Linked DNA regions of Catenulispora sp. GP43. The protein of the gene in region 1 interacts with the protein of each later gene in a pairwise test. Links are inferred from orthologs where the notes say so. Each region holds a gene or a part of one and is shown on either strand. Other genes may lie near its edges.

Evidence for each region. Proteins that work in one complex are often made in the same cells at the same time.
Region 2: the proteins of ABH926_RS11955 (region 1) and ABH926_RS38340 interact in binary tests that used the Escherichia coli proteins (3 or more experiments, as listed by UniProt). The link is inferred for Catenulispora sp. GP43 from one-to-one orthologs.

The regions. Positions count from the first base shown.
Region 1 is NZ_JBGCCT010000004.1:403,970-411,668, forward strand. What follows is about bases 1,963-4,929. They hold ABH926_RS11955 (nucleoside-diphosphate kinase), read right to left. Parts: upstream 3,716-4,929; coding sequence 3,209-3,715; downstream 1,963-3,208. Other genes in these bases: ABH926_RS11950 (Tex family protein), read right to left, coding at 1,963-3,151; ABH926_RS11960 (class I SAM-dependent methyltransferase), read right to left, coding at 3,768-4,517; ABH926_RS11965 (MMPL family transporter), read left to right, coding at 4,742-4,929. Outside these bases: ABH926_RS11945 (site-2 protease family protein), read left to right, coding at 1-599; more of ABH926_RS11950, read right to left, coding at 671-1,962; more of ABH926_RS11965, read left to right, coding at 4,930-6,940; ABH926_RS11970 (TIGR03621 family F420-dependent LLM class oxidoreductase), read right to left, coding at 7,026-7,699. UniProt on the Escherichia coli protein: Major role in the synthesis of nucleoside triphosphates other than ATP. The ATP gamma phosphate is transferred to the NDP beta phosphate via a ping-pong mechanism, using a phosphorylated active-site intermediate.
Region 2 is NZ_JBGCCT010000025.1:147,371-152,634, forward strand. Bases 1-2,898 are described here. They hold ABH926_RS38340 (uracil-DNA glycosylase), read right to left. Parts: upstream 1,840-2,898; coding sequence 1,162-1,839; downstream 1-1,161. Other genes in these bases: ABH926_RS38335 (ABC transporter ATP-binding protein), read left to right, coding at 1-1,069; ABH926_RS38345 (S8 family serine peptidase), read left to right, coding at 2,388-2,898. Outside these bases: more of ABH926_RS38345, read left to right, coding at 2,899-3,566; ABH926_RS38350 (RNA polymerase sigma factor), read left to right, coding at 3,612-4,196; ABH926_RS38355 (hypothetical protein), read left to right, coding at 4,272-4,739; ABH926_RS38360 (CHAT domain-containing protein), read left to right, coding at 4,903-5,264. UniProt on the Escherichia coli protein: Excises uracil residues from the DNA which can arise as a result of misincorporation of dUMP residues by DNA polymerase or due to deamination of cytosine.

The DNA of each region.
Region 1 (7,699 bases):
GCGACCACACGGTGGCCGGCAAGGGGTACCTGCGCCTGGACCCGCGCGTGTACGGGCACCCGGTGCTGACCTTCATCCTGCCGCTGTTCTTCCTGCTCATCGGCGGCCTGCCGCTGCCCGGCGGCGCGGTGTCGATCGAGTCGCACCGGCTGCGCGGCAAGTGGAAGGACTCGCTGGTGTCGGCCTCCGGGCCGGCGGTGAACGTGGTCTTCTCGATCGTGCTGATCGTGGTGCTGGACACCTGGGGGCCGGGCTTCATCTGGTACCCGGGCACGCCCGCGCACGGCGCGGCACTCTGGTCGGCGCTGACCTTCCTGGCCTACATCCAGGTCGCCAGCGCGATCCTGAACCTGCTGCCGATCCCGGGCCTGGACGGCTACGGGATCATCGAGCCGTTCCTGAGCAACGACTGGCGCCGCATCGGGGCGCAGATCGCGCCTTACGGGATCCTGCTGGTGTTCGCCCTGCTCTACGCGCTGGGTCCGGACCGGAACTTCATCGCGCGGTGGGCACAGGACATTCTCGAAGGCCGCACCCCGCAGAACGGGGAGTACTTCGGGTACCACCTGTTCCGGTTCTGGGGCAGCTTGTACAACTGACCATCGACGAAGCGCCCGCCGCGGACCGGAGTCCGCGACGGGCGCTTGTGCTTTTCCGGCGCTGTTGAGCCCTACGCCAGCCCGGCGCGCCGCAGCGCGTCGGCCAGCGCACCCTGCGGCTCGCTGTTCCCGCCACGCCGGTCGCCGCCACGGCCGCCGCCGCCACCGCCGCCACCACCACCGTTGCCGCCGCCCCGGCGGTCGCCTCCGCCGTTGCCGCCGCCCTGGCCGCCCTGGCCGCCCCGCCGGTCGCCGCTGCCACCGCCGCGGCCGTCGCGCCCGCGACCGCCGCCGCTGTTCTCGCCGGACTGCCGCTGCCGGCCCGGGCCGCCGGAACCGGAGCCGGCGCCCGCCTCGTCGTCCAGGCGCAGCGTCAGCGCGATGCGCTTGCGCACCCCGTCCACGTCCAGCACCTTCACCCGCACCACGTCGCCGGGCTTCACCACGTCGCGGGGGTCCTTCACGAACGTCTTGGACAGCGCCGAGATGTGCACCAGGCCGTCCTGGTGGACGCCGACGTCGACGAAGGCGCCGAAGGCCGCGACGTTGGTGACCACGCCCTCCAGGATCATGCCGGGCTGCAGGTCGCCGATCTTCTCCACGCCCTCCTTGAAGGTCGCGGTCTTGAAGGCCGGGCGGGGGTCGCGGCCGGGCTTCTCCAGTTCGGCCAGGATGTCGGTGACGGTCGGGACGCCGAACGTGTCGTCGGCGAACTCCGCCGGCCGCAGCGCGCGCAGCGTCTTCGTGTCGCCGATCAGCTCCTTGATGCCGGTGCCGGTCGAAGCCAGGATCCGGCGGACCACCGGGTAGGCCTCGGGGTGCACCGAGGAGGCGTCCAGCGGGTCGTCGCCGCCGGGGATGCGCAGGAAGCCCGCGCACTGCTCGAAGGCCTTGGCGCCCAGGCGCGGCACATCCTTTATCGCGCTGCGGGTCGCGAACGGGCCGTTGGCGTCACGGTAGGCGACGATGTTGTCGGCCAGCGAGGAGCCGATGCCCGAGACCCGGGTCAGCAGCGGCGCCGAGGCGGTGTTCACGTCCACCCCGACGGCGTTCACGCAGTCCTCGACCACCGCGTCCAGCGAGCGCGAGAGCTTGCCCTCGGCCAGGTCGTGCTGGTACTGCCCGACGCCGATCGACTTCGGGTCGATCTTCACCAGCTCGGCCAGCGGGTCCTGCAGGCGGCGGGCGATCGAGACCGCGCCGCGCAGCGAGACGTCCATGGTCGGCAGTTCCTGCGAGGCGAAGGCCGAGGCCGAGTACACCGAGGCGCCGGCCTCGGAGACCATGATCTTGGTCAGCTTCAGCTCCGGCATGTTGGCGACCAGTTCCTGGGCCAGCTTGTCGGTCTCCCGGGAGGCGGTGCCGTTGCCGAACGCGATCAGCTCGACCTTGTGCACCTTCACCAGCGAGGCCAGCTTGGCCAGCGCCTCGTTCCACTTGTTCGCCGGCACGTGCGGGTAGATCACGTCGGTGGCCACCACCTTGCCGGTGGCGTCCACGACCGCGACCTTCACCCCGGTGCGGTAACCCGGGTCCAGGCCCATGGTGGCGCGGGTGCCGGCCGGGGCGGCCAGCAGCAGGTCGCGCAGGTTGGCGGCGAAGACCCGGACCGCCTCGTCCTCGGCCAGCGTCCACAGCTGCATCCGGACGTCCACGGCCAGCCGGACCAGGATCCGGGTGCGCCAGGCCCAGCGCACGGTGTCGTTCAGCCACTTCACACCAGCTCCGCTGGCGGTGGGCGACGGAATGCCGAAGGTCTTGGCGATGCGGACCTCGTAGCCGCTCTGCGTCACCGGGGCGCCGGGCTCGGCGTCCTCGGGCTCCGGGTCGAAGGTGAGGTCCAGGACCTCCTCCTTCTCGCCGCGCAGCAGCGCCAGGATGCGGTGCGAGGGCAGCGCGGTGAAGGGCTCGGCGAAGTCGAAGTAGTCGGAGAACTTCGCCCCGGCCTCCTCCTTGCCCTCCCGGACCTTAGAGGTCAGCCGACCGCTCTCCCACATGCGCTCGCGCAGCGCGCCGATCAGGTCGGCATCCTCGCCGAACCGCTCGACCAGGATCGAGCGCGCGCCATCCAGGGCCGCGGGGGCGTCCGCGACGCCCTTGTCGGCGTCCACGTAGGCCGCGGCGGTCGCCGCCGGGTCCAGGGAGGCGTCCGCGAGCAGCGCGTCGGCCAGCGGCTCCAGCCCGGCCTCGCGGGCGATCATCGCCTTGGTGCGCCGCTTGGGCTTGTAGGGGAGGTAGATGTCCTCCAGCCGGGACTTGGAGTCCGCGGCCAGGATCTGCGCCTCCAGGGCCTCGTCGAGCTTGCCCTGGCTGCGGATGGACTCCAGGATCGCCTCCCGGCGCTCCTCCATCTCGCGCAGGTAGCGCAGCCGCTCCTCCAGCGTGCGCAGCTGCGCGTCGTCCAGGCCCTCGGTCACCTCCTTGCGGTACCGCGCGACGAAGGGCACGGTCGCGCCGCCGTCCAGGAGCTCGACGGCCGCCCGGACTTGCCGGTCGGCGACGCCGAGCTCCTCGGCGATGCGCAGGTGGATGGACGCTGCTGTCGCTGCCACGCGTGGTACTCCCGCCAGGTGAAAAGCCCGCTTATCTCGCGAGAGCGATCCTAGCGACTAGAGCACGAACTTCTCGGCGACCGTGGAGTACTCGAAGAGTTCTTCGTCTGTGAACCACAGCGCGACTTCCTGCTTCGCCTCGTCGAGGTTGCCCGAGGCGTGCACCAGGTTGGCCACCGCGATGCCGTTGGCGGTGGCGTAGGCCTTGTTCTGGTGCGCGAAGTCGCCGCGGATGGTGCCCGGTGCGGCCTCGTTCGGGTAGGTGGAGCCGACGATCTTGCGGACCGTCTTGACCGCGTCGATGCCCTCCAGCACCAGGGCCAGCACCGGGCCGGACTGCATGAACGTCGCGGTGGCGTTGTACACGCCGGCGCCGAAGCGCTCCTCCAGGTCGAAGTAGTGGCTGCGGGTCAGCTCGGCGTCCATCCAGACCATCTTGGAGCCGACCACCTTCAGCAGCGCGTCCTCGAACCGGGTCAGGACCCGACCCATCATGCCGCGCGCCACGGCGTCGGGCTTGAGCAGGACGAGCGTCCGCTCGACGGGGGCGCCGGTGTCGGTCATATGCGTGGTCCTTCGCTGTTCGACGGTCGTTTGCAGGACTGCTATGAGCATCTTATTGGGCGCGCGCGACCGTGATGATGGCGCGGCTGTCCGGGGTCAGCGGGCCGGTCTTCTCGTCGCCGTACTGGGACTCGATGCGGAAACCGGCCTCGACCAGGAACGGGTTCAGCGTCTCGGGGGTGTGGAAGCGCAGCGTGGTGCCGGCCGTGCGGACCGGCGTGCCGTCCAGCAGCGCCATGGTTTCGGTGAAGGTCACCAGCGGGCCGTCCACCTTCTCCACCTGGTACCAGGACCGGAACTGCCGACCGTCGGGCAGGGTGACGACGCCGCCGTTCTCCGGGTTCCACGCCTCCCAGGCCCGGGCCTGCAGGTGCCGGGTGCCGAACAGGAAGACCCGGTCGTCCTTCAGGGCCCGGCGGATCGCCGCGAGCGAGGCGCGCAGCTCGTCGTCGGTGACGAAGCACTGGAAGGCGTTGCTGTTCATGGTGGCAAGGTCGAACTCGGCCTCGTAGGCCATCTCCGCGGCGGTGGCCTGCGACCACTCGATGTCGTCGCGCCGCCGGGCCCGCTCCAGCATCGCCGGGTCCGGGTCGACGCCGACCAGCCGGCCCTTCGCGCCGTGCTCGCGGGCCAGATGCAGCAGGCTGCCGGTCCCGCAGCCGACGTCGAGCACCGCGTCCAGGAGCGTCGTACAGCGCAGGATGTAGCCCTCCCAGCTCGACTCGTCGGTGTCCCAGGGGTTCTCCAGGTCGTACAGGAGCGCCGAGTCGGCGTCGGTGAAGGTGTGCTCGTCCGCTGTCATCCCGCCAGCTTTGGCCGGGAATCAGTGCCCGTCCACCAGTTTTCCTATGCCTACCAGGAAGTTCGCTGCTCGGACCGCACAGGGAAAGGTTCACCTCCCGGTGACCATTTCGCGTTGTATCGCGTGTCACAATAGGCGGGTAACGAGTCCGCGAGGCGGACCCGCACATAGGGGTGGGAAGCCGTCCGCGGACGGAGGTCGCGATAGCCTGAGGGGGCTCTTTCGTGAGTGGTAACGCGTTGACCAACGCGGATTCGGAACCGGGCGTCTTCGCCCGGGTCGTGTCCGGCAGAAGGTCCAAATGGGCGGTGTTCGGGGTCTGGGTACTCCTGATCGTCGCCGTGGTCGTCTGGGGTTTGGCCTCGAAGCTGAGCGGCGTCGAGAAGAACGACAGTTCGGCCTGGCTGCCCAAGAGCGCCGAATCGACACAGGAACTGAAGCTGGAGGGGGCGTTCCACCCGAGCTGGGTACCGGCCATCCTGCTGTTCGAGCGGGACAGCGGTCTCACCGACGCCGACCACGCCCAGATCGACAAGACGGTGGCGGCGCTGCGGAACGACGCCGCGCCGACGGCCATCAACATGGTCGTGCACAACGCGATCCTGACGCAGGACGTCAAGGACGGGCCGAACGTCGGCAAGGCCGTCCAGGTCATCGTCCCGATGGACATGGGCAACGACGGCTGGAACAAGCTCCCGGACACGATCAAGCAGATCAAGGCGGCGATGGGGCCGGCGAGCGCCGGCGAGAAGGCCTACGTGACCGGCCCGATGGGCGAGGCCGCCGACGAGGCCAACTCCTTCAAGAACATCAACGGCTCGCTGACCGGCATCACGGTCCTCGTGGTGATCCTGATCCTGCTGGTCGCCTACCGCAGCCCGATTCTGTGGTTCATCCCGATCCTGTCGGCCGGCGGCGCCCTGTTCGTCGGCGAGGGCATCATCTACCTGCTGGCCAAGCACGCCGGCCTGACGGTCAACGGCCAGGCCGCGTTCATCCTGGTCGTGCTGCTGATCGGCGCCGGCACCGACTACGCGCTGCTGCTCATCGCCCGCTACCGCGAAGAGCTCAGACGCTATGAGGACCGGCACGAGGCGATGGCGCACGCCCTGCACCGCGCCGGGCCGGCGCTGGTGGCCAGCTCCACGACCGTGGCCGTCAGCATGCTGATCCTGCTGGTCGCCCAGATGAACTCGACCAAGGGCATGGGCCCGGTGCTGGCCATCGGCGTCCTGGTCGACCTGTTGGCGATGATGACCCTGATGCCGGCCCTGGTCGTCATCTGCGGCCGCTGGATCTTCTGGCCGGTCAAGCCGACGGTGGGCTCGGAGGAGCCGACCCAGCACGGGGTGTGGGCGCGGATCGGCAAGCGCATCGCCGTGCGCCCGCGCGCGGTGTGGACGGTGACGGCCCTGCTGCTGCTCATCGGCGCGGCCGGGGTGACCCAGCTGCACGCGCACCAGATGTCCTCGGCCGACTCCTTCGTGAACAAGCCGGACTCGGTGATCGGCGCTCAGGTCCAGGCGGAGTACTTCCCGCCGTCCTCGGGCCAGTCGCTCGACATCGTCGGCAACGCCGACAAGCTCGACGCGGTGACCGCCGCGCTGAAGACGGTGCCGGGCATCGACCCGTCGTCGGTCGGCACCCCGAGCACGGTGCCGCACCAGATCGTGGCGGGGCGCTTCTACCTCGAGGCGATGCCGAAGGACCCGGCGGACTCCGCGGCCGCGAAGCACACCGTGAGCCTGGTCCGCGCCGCCGTGCACGCGATCCCGGGCGCGGACGCGAAGGTCGGCGCCGGTTCGGCGATGCTCGTGGACATCGACAACGCCACGCGCCACGACAACGAGTGGATCATCCCGATCACGCTGATCGCGGTGTTCATCATCCTGGGGCTGCTGCTGCGGGCCTTCATCGCGCCGCTGCTGCTGATCCTCACCGTCATCCTGTCCCTCGGCGCCTCGCTGGGCATCAGCGCCCTGGCGTTCAAGGCGTTCGGCTGGAACGGCGTGGACACCAGCATGCCGCTGTACACGTTCGTGTTCCTGGTCGCGCTGGGCATCGACTACAACATCTTCCTGATGACCCGCATCAGGGAGGAGTCGGTCCGGCGCGGCACCAGGCGCGGCGCACTGGTCGGTCTGTCCGCGACCGGCGGCGTGATCACCTGGGCCGGGCTGGTGCTGGCCGCCACCTTCGGGGTGCTGGCCAGCCTGCCGATCGTGACCTTCGCCGAGATCGGCTTCGCGGTCTCGCTCGGCGTGCTGCTGGACACCATGATCGTGCGCTCGGTGCTGGTCACCGCGCTGACCCTGGACATCGGCAAGCGCATGTGGTGGCCGTCGAAGCTGGCCTCGGCCGACGAGCCCGGCGGCGGGACGCTGGACGCGGCGCGCGCGGCGGACGACAGCGTGCTGGTGTAGCGCTGATGTAGTTCCGCAGTGAGCGAAAGCGATGGGGAGGTTCCCGGCCGGGAACCTCCCCATCGCTTTGCCCGGCTTGGTGCGCCTACTGCCCGGCGAGAGCCTCGACCACCGGGGCCAGCGCGTCCAGATCGTCGATCAGGAACGAGCTGATCCCGAAGCGCTCGCGCAGCTCCAGGAACTTGGCCGTCAGCTCCTTGGCGCTGCCGATGTACGTGTGCGGCGACTCCAGGATCTCCTCGACCGTCAGCTCCACCCCGGTCTTCTCCCGGATCCGGTCGGCGCGGCGCTGCGCCTCGGCGCGCGGCTCGGAGGTGATGACCGTGGGGCCGCCGGTGGGATAGGTGTTCAACTCGATCTCGGCGAAGCGCTCCCCCGCGGCCTCGCGGATCCAGCCGATCTTCTCCTCGGTGGCCGCCGCGGTGATGCTGGGCGCGTCCAGCCGCGGGACGTCGCCGGCGAGGATGCGCGGGGCCAGGCCGATGACCTGGGCCTGGCGCGCGGCCAACGTCAGGAGCCGCTTGCCGCCCCCGCCGAGGAAGAACGGCGGATGCGGCTGCTGCACCGGCGTCGGGATGTCGTCGAGGTCGGTGATCGTGTAGTACTCGCCGTCGAAGGAGAACGCGCCGTCGCCGAAGCTGCCCTTGATGATCGCGATCGCCTCGGCCAGCTTCTTGATCCGCACCCCGACCGGCTCGAAGGGGATGCCGATCGCGTCGTACTCCGGCTTGTTCCAGCCGGCGCCGATCCCGATGTCCA
Region 2 (5,264 bases), on another replicon or contig:
GTTCCTCGCCGACATCGCCGGGCTGCTGGTGCTGGCCGCCGGCGCCTCCCGGGTGCACTCCGGCGAGCTGACCGCCGGCGCGCTGATCGCCTACCTGCTCTACATCGACATGGTGTTCTCGCCGGTGCAGCAGCTCTCGCAGGTGTTCGACGGCTACCAGCAGGCCGCGGTCGGGCTGCGCCGGATCGGCGACCTGCTGCGCACCGTGCCGTCCACGCCGGAGCCGGCGCGGCCGGTGCCGGTCCCGACGGCGCTGGAGGAGATCGTGTTCGACGACGTCACCTTCGCCTACGGCCCGGACACCAGGCCGGCGCTGGAGGGCGTGAGCGTGCGCATCCCGGCCGGGCAGACAGTGGCGCTGGTCGGGCAGACCGGCGCGGGCAAGTCCACCTTCGTGAAGATGGTCGCCCGCTACTACGACCCGACCGGCGGGGAGATCCTGGCCGGCGGCCGCGACCTGCGGGAGTTCGAGCTGACCGACTGGCGACACCGGCTCGGCGTGGTCCCGCAGGAGGCGTACCTGTTCGACGGGACCGTCGCCGAGGCCATCGCCTACGCCCGGCCGGACGCCGCGCCGCGGGAGATCGAGGCGGCGGCCCGCGCGGTCGGCGCCGAGGAGATGATCGCGGGGCTGCCCGAGGGGTTCCACTCCCGGGTGGCCGAGCGCGGCCGGAACCTGTCGGCCGGGCAGCGGCAGCTGCTCGCGCTGGCCCGCGCCGAGCTGGCCGACCCCGACGTGCTGATCCTGGACGAGGCGACCTCCGCCCTGGACCTGGCCACCGAGGCCGCGGTCACCCGCGCCGAGCTGGCCCGCTCCACCGACCACGGCGCGGTCGGGCGCACCCGCACCACCCTGGTGGTCGCGCACCGGCTGACCACGGCGGCGCGCGCCGACCGGATCCTGGTGATGGACGGCGGGCGGATCGTGGAGGACGGCACGCACGCGGAGCTGGTCGACGCCGGCGGGACGTACGCGGGACTGTGGGAGGCGTTCGCCGCCGGGCACGAGGACGGCGAGCGGACTGCGGAGTCTGCCCAGACTGCGGAGACTGCGGGAGCCGCTATATAGCGGGCCCTATATAGGACTCGCTATATAAGAGCTCCCATATAAAGAGTCGGCCCGGCGGATCTGATCCGCCGGGCCGACTCGTGTGTGAACTCTCAGACGGTCTCAGGCAGCTGCCAGTCGATCGGCTCCTGCCCGAAGCCGACCAGGGCCTCGTTCACCGCCGAGAACGGCTTGGAGCCGAAGAACAGCTTCGCCGACAGCGGCGAGGGGTGCGCGCCCTGGACGATCGCGTGCCGCGAGGCGTCGATCAGCTTGGCCTTCTTCTTGGCGTGCGCACCCCAGAGCACGAACACCACCGGCTTCTCGCGCGCCGAGACGTCCTTGATGACGGCGTCGGTGAACTTCTCCCAGCCGCGGTCCTTGTGCGAGGCCGGCTCGTGCGCGCGCACCGTGAGCACCGTGTTGAGCAACAGCACGCCCTGGTCGGCCCAGGCCTTCAGGTAGCCGTGCTTGACCGGCGCGACGCCCAGGTCCGTCTCCAGCTCCTTGTACATGTTCCGCAGCGACGGCGGGATGCGCACGCCCGGGCGCACCGAGAAGCACATGCCGTGGGCCTGGCCGTCGTCGTGGTACGGGTCCTGCCCGATCAGCACCACCTTGACGTCCTGGTACGGCGTCGCCTCCAACGCCGCGAACACCTCGTCCTCAGGCGGGAACACCTGGTGCTCGGCACGCTCGGTCTTAAGGAAAGCCTCCAGGTCGGCGAAGTACGGCTGCTCGGTCTCGGCAGCCAGCACCGGCGCCCAGGAGGCGGGGATGAGTTCACGCATGAGAGGAACCTATCCGGCCGCTGTGACAGCGCTGAGCAAGTTATCGATACTGCGACGCGTAGCGTCTCCATAACGGGCGGTGGTGGGAGACGGGAGGGGCCGAAAAACTTCCCAGAAAAAACTTTGGGCGCCATGTATCAGGGGGCGTTTGGGGTGCTCTTGTAAGTGAGCGGGTCGGGGGGCCCGCGGGCGTGGTCCAGTCGGTGTGTGTCTCTAGGGGGGACGCGCCGCCGGCCAGGCCGGGTGGAAAGGGTGGTGTGCCGTGACGCCGGGGGGTGGGTGCGGCACACCACCGCCACCGAGGTAAGAGGGGGGCTCCGCTGGGGGGCGGGGTTGCAACACTTGGGGGGAACAACACGGGGACCACGGGGAACCGGGGGAACTGGGGGGAAAGCACGGGGGAACGGCAGGACCAGCGGCAACGGTCTGTGGGGGAACGCGGCCGCTTGGGGGGACCGGAGGCGGGACTGGGACGGGGGTCCAGTTCCGCCTGCGGCTATTGGCAGGGCAGCATAAGTGCTGACTAGGTTGTTCACAGGGAGGGAACCATGACGGACCACGCGGCCTGGCTGGCCCGGATTCTGGAGACACACCCGGACGTCGTCCACGTCGACGGCGCCACCGAGACGCTGATCAAGCGTGACGAGCTGCTGGTGCTCGACACGCACGCGGACGCGGTGCACGACAAGGCGCGTCGGTGGGTCGACTCCCGGGAGGACTCGGCGGCGCCGGGGGTGACCCGGCTGCGGCTGGTGGCCGGGACGGACGCCGCCGACCTGACGCACACGCTGCGGGGCGGGGCCAAGGCGCACCGGCGCTGGAGTGTGACGCCGAACCACGTGCTCAGCGGGGCTCCGACCTGGACCGGCGGTCCCTATGGCCACCCGACCCCGCAGGCGGAGATGACCCAGCCGGTCGCCGGCGACGGCGGCGCCCAGCAGGTCACGATCGGGATCCTGGACACCGGCATCGACCAGCACCCCTGGTTCGAGGACAAGCCCTGGTACCTGGCCTGTACCGAGGACCAGCACGAGGCCCTGAACCCGGCCGTCGACGCGGACCTGGAGTCCGAGTCCGGGCACGGCACGTTCATCGCCGGGCTGATCATGCAGGAGGCGCCGGGCGCCTACCTGCGGTTCGAGCGGGTCCTGAGCCCGGCCGGCGTCACCGACGAGGTGGAGCTGCTCAACGGCCTGGACCGGATCGAGCAGCGGGTACGGGCCGGGGGCGGCAACCTGGACATCCTGAACCTGTCGCTGGGCTGCTACACCTTCGACGACCGGCCCTCCCCAGTGGTCACCAAGGCGATCGCCCAGGTGGCCCGCCGCACGCTGGTGGTGGCCGCGGCCGGCAACTTCGACTCCGACCGCCCCTACTGGCCCGCCGCCCTCAAGGACGTCGTCGCCGTCGCGGCTCTGGCCGACGGCGCCGACGGCGAGCCCGAGCGGGCGTCGTTCTCGAACTACGGCTGGTGGGTGGACGCGGCCGCGCCGGGAGTGAGGATCAAGAGCACGTTCCTGACGCACGGCCAGGAGGACGGCAAGGAGTTCCACGGCTACGCGAAGTGGAGCGGCACCAGCTTCGCCGCCCCTGTGGTGGCCGGTAGGATCGCCGCTTTGATGTCCGCCAAGGCTCTGCCGGTGCGCTACGCCGCCATGGAACTGCTCGACCCCGCGGGCGTCCGCATCCCCGACCTCGGGGTGGTCGTGCCGGCGGTCTTCGTTTGACGGATCCACGCTGGACACGTACCCCACATCAGTAAGAAGGCTCATATGGACCGCTCCCCCGCGTTGCTGGTCAAGGCCGCCGCCGCCGGCGACGCCTCGGCCTGGCAGCAGATCGTCGACGACTACAGCAGGCTGGTGTGGTCGGTGGCCCGGGGGTTCCGGCTCTCGCTGGCCGACGCCGCCGACGTCACCCAGAGCACCTGGCTGCGGCTGGTGGAGAACCTGGACCGGATCCAGAATCCGGACCAGCTCGCGGGGTGGCTGGCCACGACGACACGCAGGGAGGCGCTGCGCCTGATCCGCAGGACGCAGCGCGAGGTCCCCGATTCGGAGGAGGCCGAGGCGAACGTCTCCTTCTTCGGGGACTCCGAGGACGACGGCGATCCGGAGGCAGCTCTGGTCGCCCAGCAGGACAGCAGCGATCTGTGGCAGGCCTTCGCCACGCTCTCCGAGCGCTGCCGGAACCTGCTGCGGGTCGTCGCGGTGACGCCGCTGGAGAGCTACGCGGCCGTCGCCGAGGCGCTGGGCATGCGGGTGGGGTCGATCGGGCCGACCCGCTCGCGATGCCTGCAGCACCTCAAACGGGCCTTGAAGGCACTGAGCACAGTGCCGGAGACCACCCGGCCATGACAAGCACCACCGCACCGCCGTCCGAACCATCAGTACACGGGCACACCATATGAAGGACCTGATCCAGGGGGAACGATGCCGAAGTTGACGAACGGGGCCTCAGCGGAGGACATCGGACTCCTGTCCGCCCTCGGTGAGATGTTCGACGAGATCGACCCGGTGCCGCAGGACGTGGTGCGGGCCGGCTACGCGGCCTTCACCTGGCGGACCATCGACGCCGAGCTGGCCGAACTCGCCGAGGACTCGCTGCTGGTCGGGGCCGGATCGACCCGCGGCACCGACACCAGGCTGCTGACCTTCGAGGCGCCCAGCGTCTCGGTGGTCGTGGAGGTGACCGAGATCGGGGAGCGCCGAAAGCTCGTCGGCCAGCTGATCCCGGCCTGTTCGGACACGCTGCGGATCGAGCACCCAGCCGGGACGACCACCGTCGCGGTGGACGGTCAGGGCCTGTTCAGCGCCGACTCGCTGCCGGCGGGACCTGCGCGCGTGGCGCTGACTGTCCCCGGCGGGGGCGCCGTGGTCACCAGCTGGGTGACCGTCTAGACCCGGTCGGCGACCGCGCTTCCCCCGCGGCCGCCGCCGACTCGTCATTGCCGCCGCGCGTCACCGCACGGCGGCAATGAGTCATGTGCGGTGGAAGAAATCACCGCATCTTTGAGACAGTGTCCGCATGCCATCTACTGCCACGGACCGGCTCCCGCGTGCCATGAGCGCTCTCGATCAGGTACTGGCCCAGCCCTCCGCGGGCCGGGCGGCGGCCGAGGCTGTGCTGGGCGAGGGGGACGACGACGAGGCAGCGGTCATAGCCCTGCGCGCGATCGGCTTGTCCTGGAAGGAGAACGGCGACCTGGCTCGCGCCGCCAGGGCCCTGCGCCGAAGCGTGGCGCTCGCGGAGCGCACCGGCCTTTCCTACCGGGCCGCCGAAGCCCGGATGTCGCTGGTGGTGATCCTCGCCGACCGCGGCAACACCGACAGCGCGCTGGCCGAGGCGGCCCTCGCGGACAGCGTCCTGACCGGTCTGGACCGGGCCCGGCTGCGCGTGAACCTCGGCCTGGTCCTGGGCCGGAT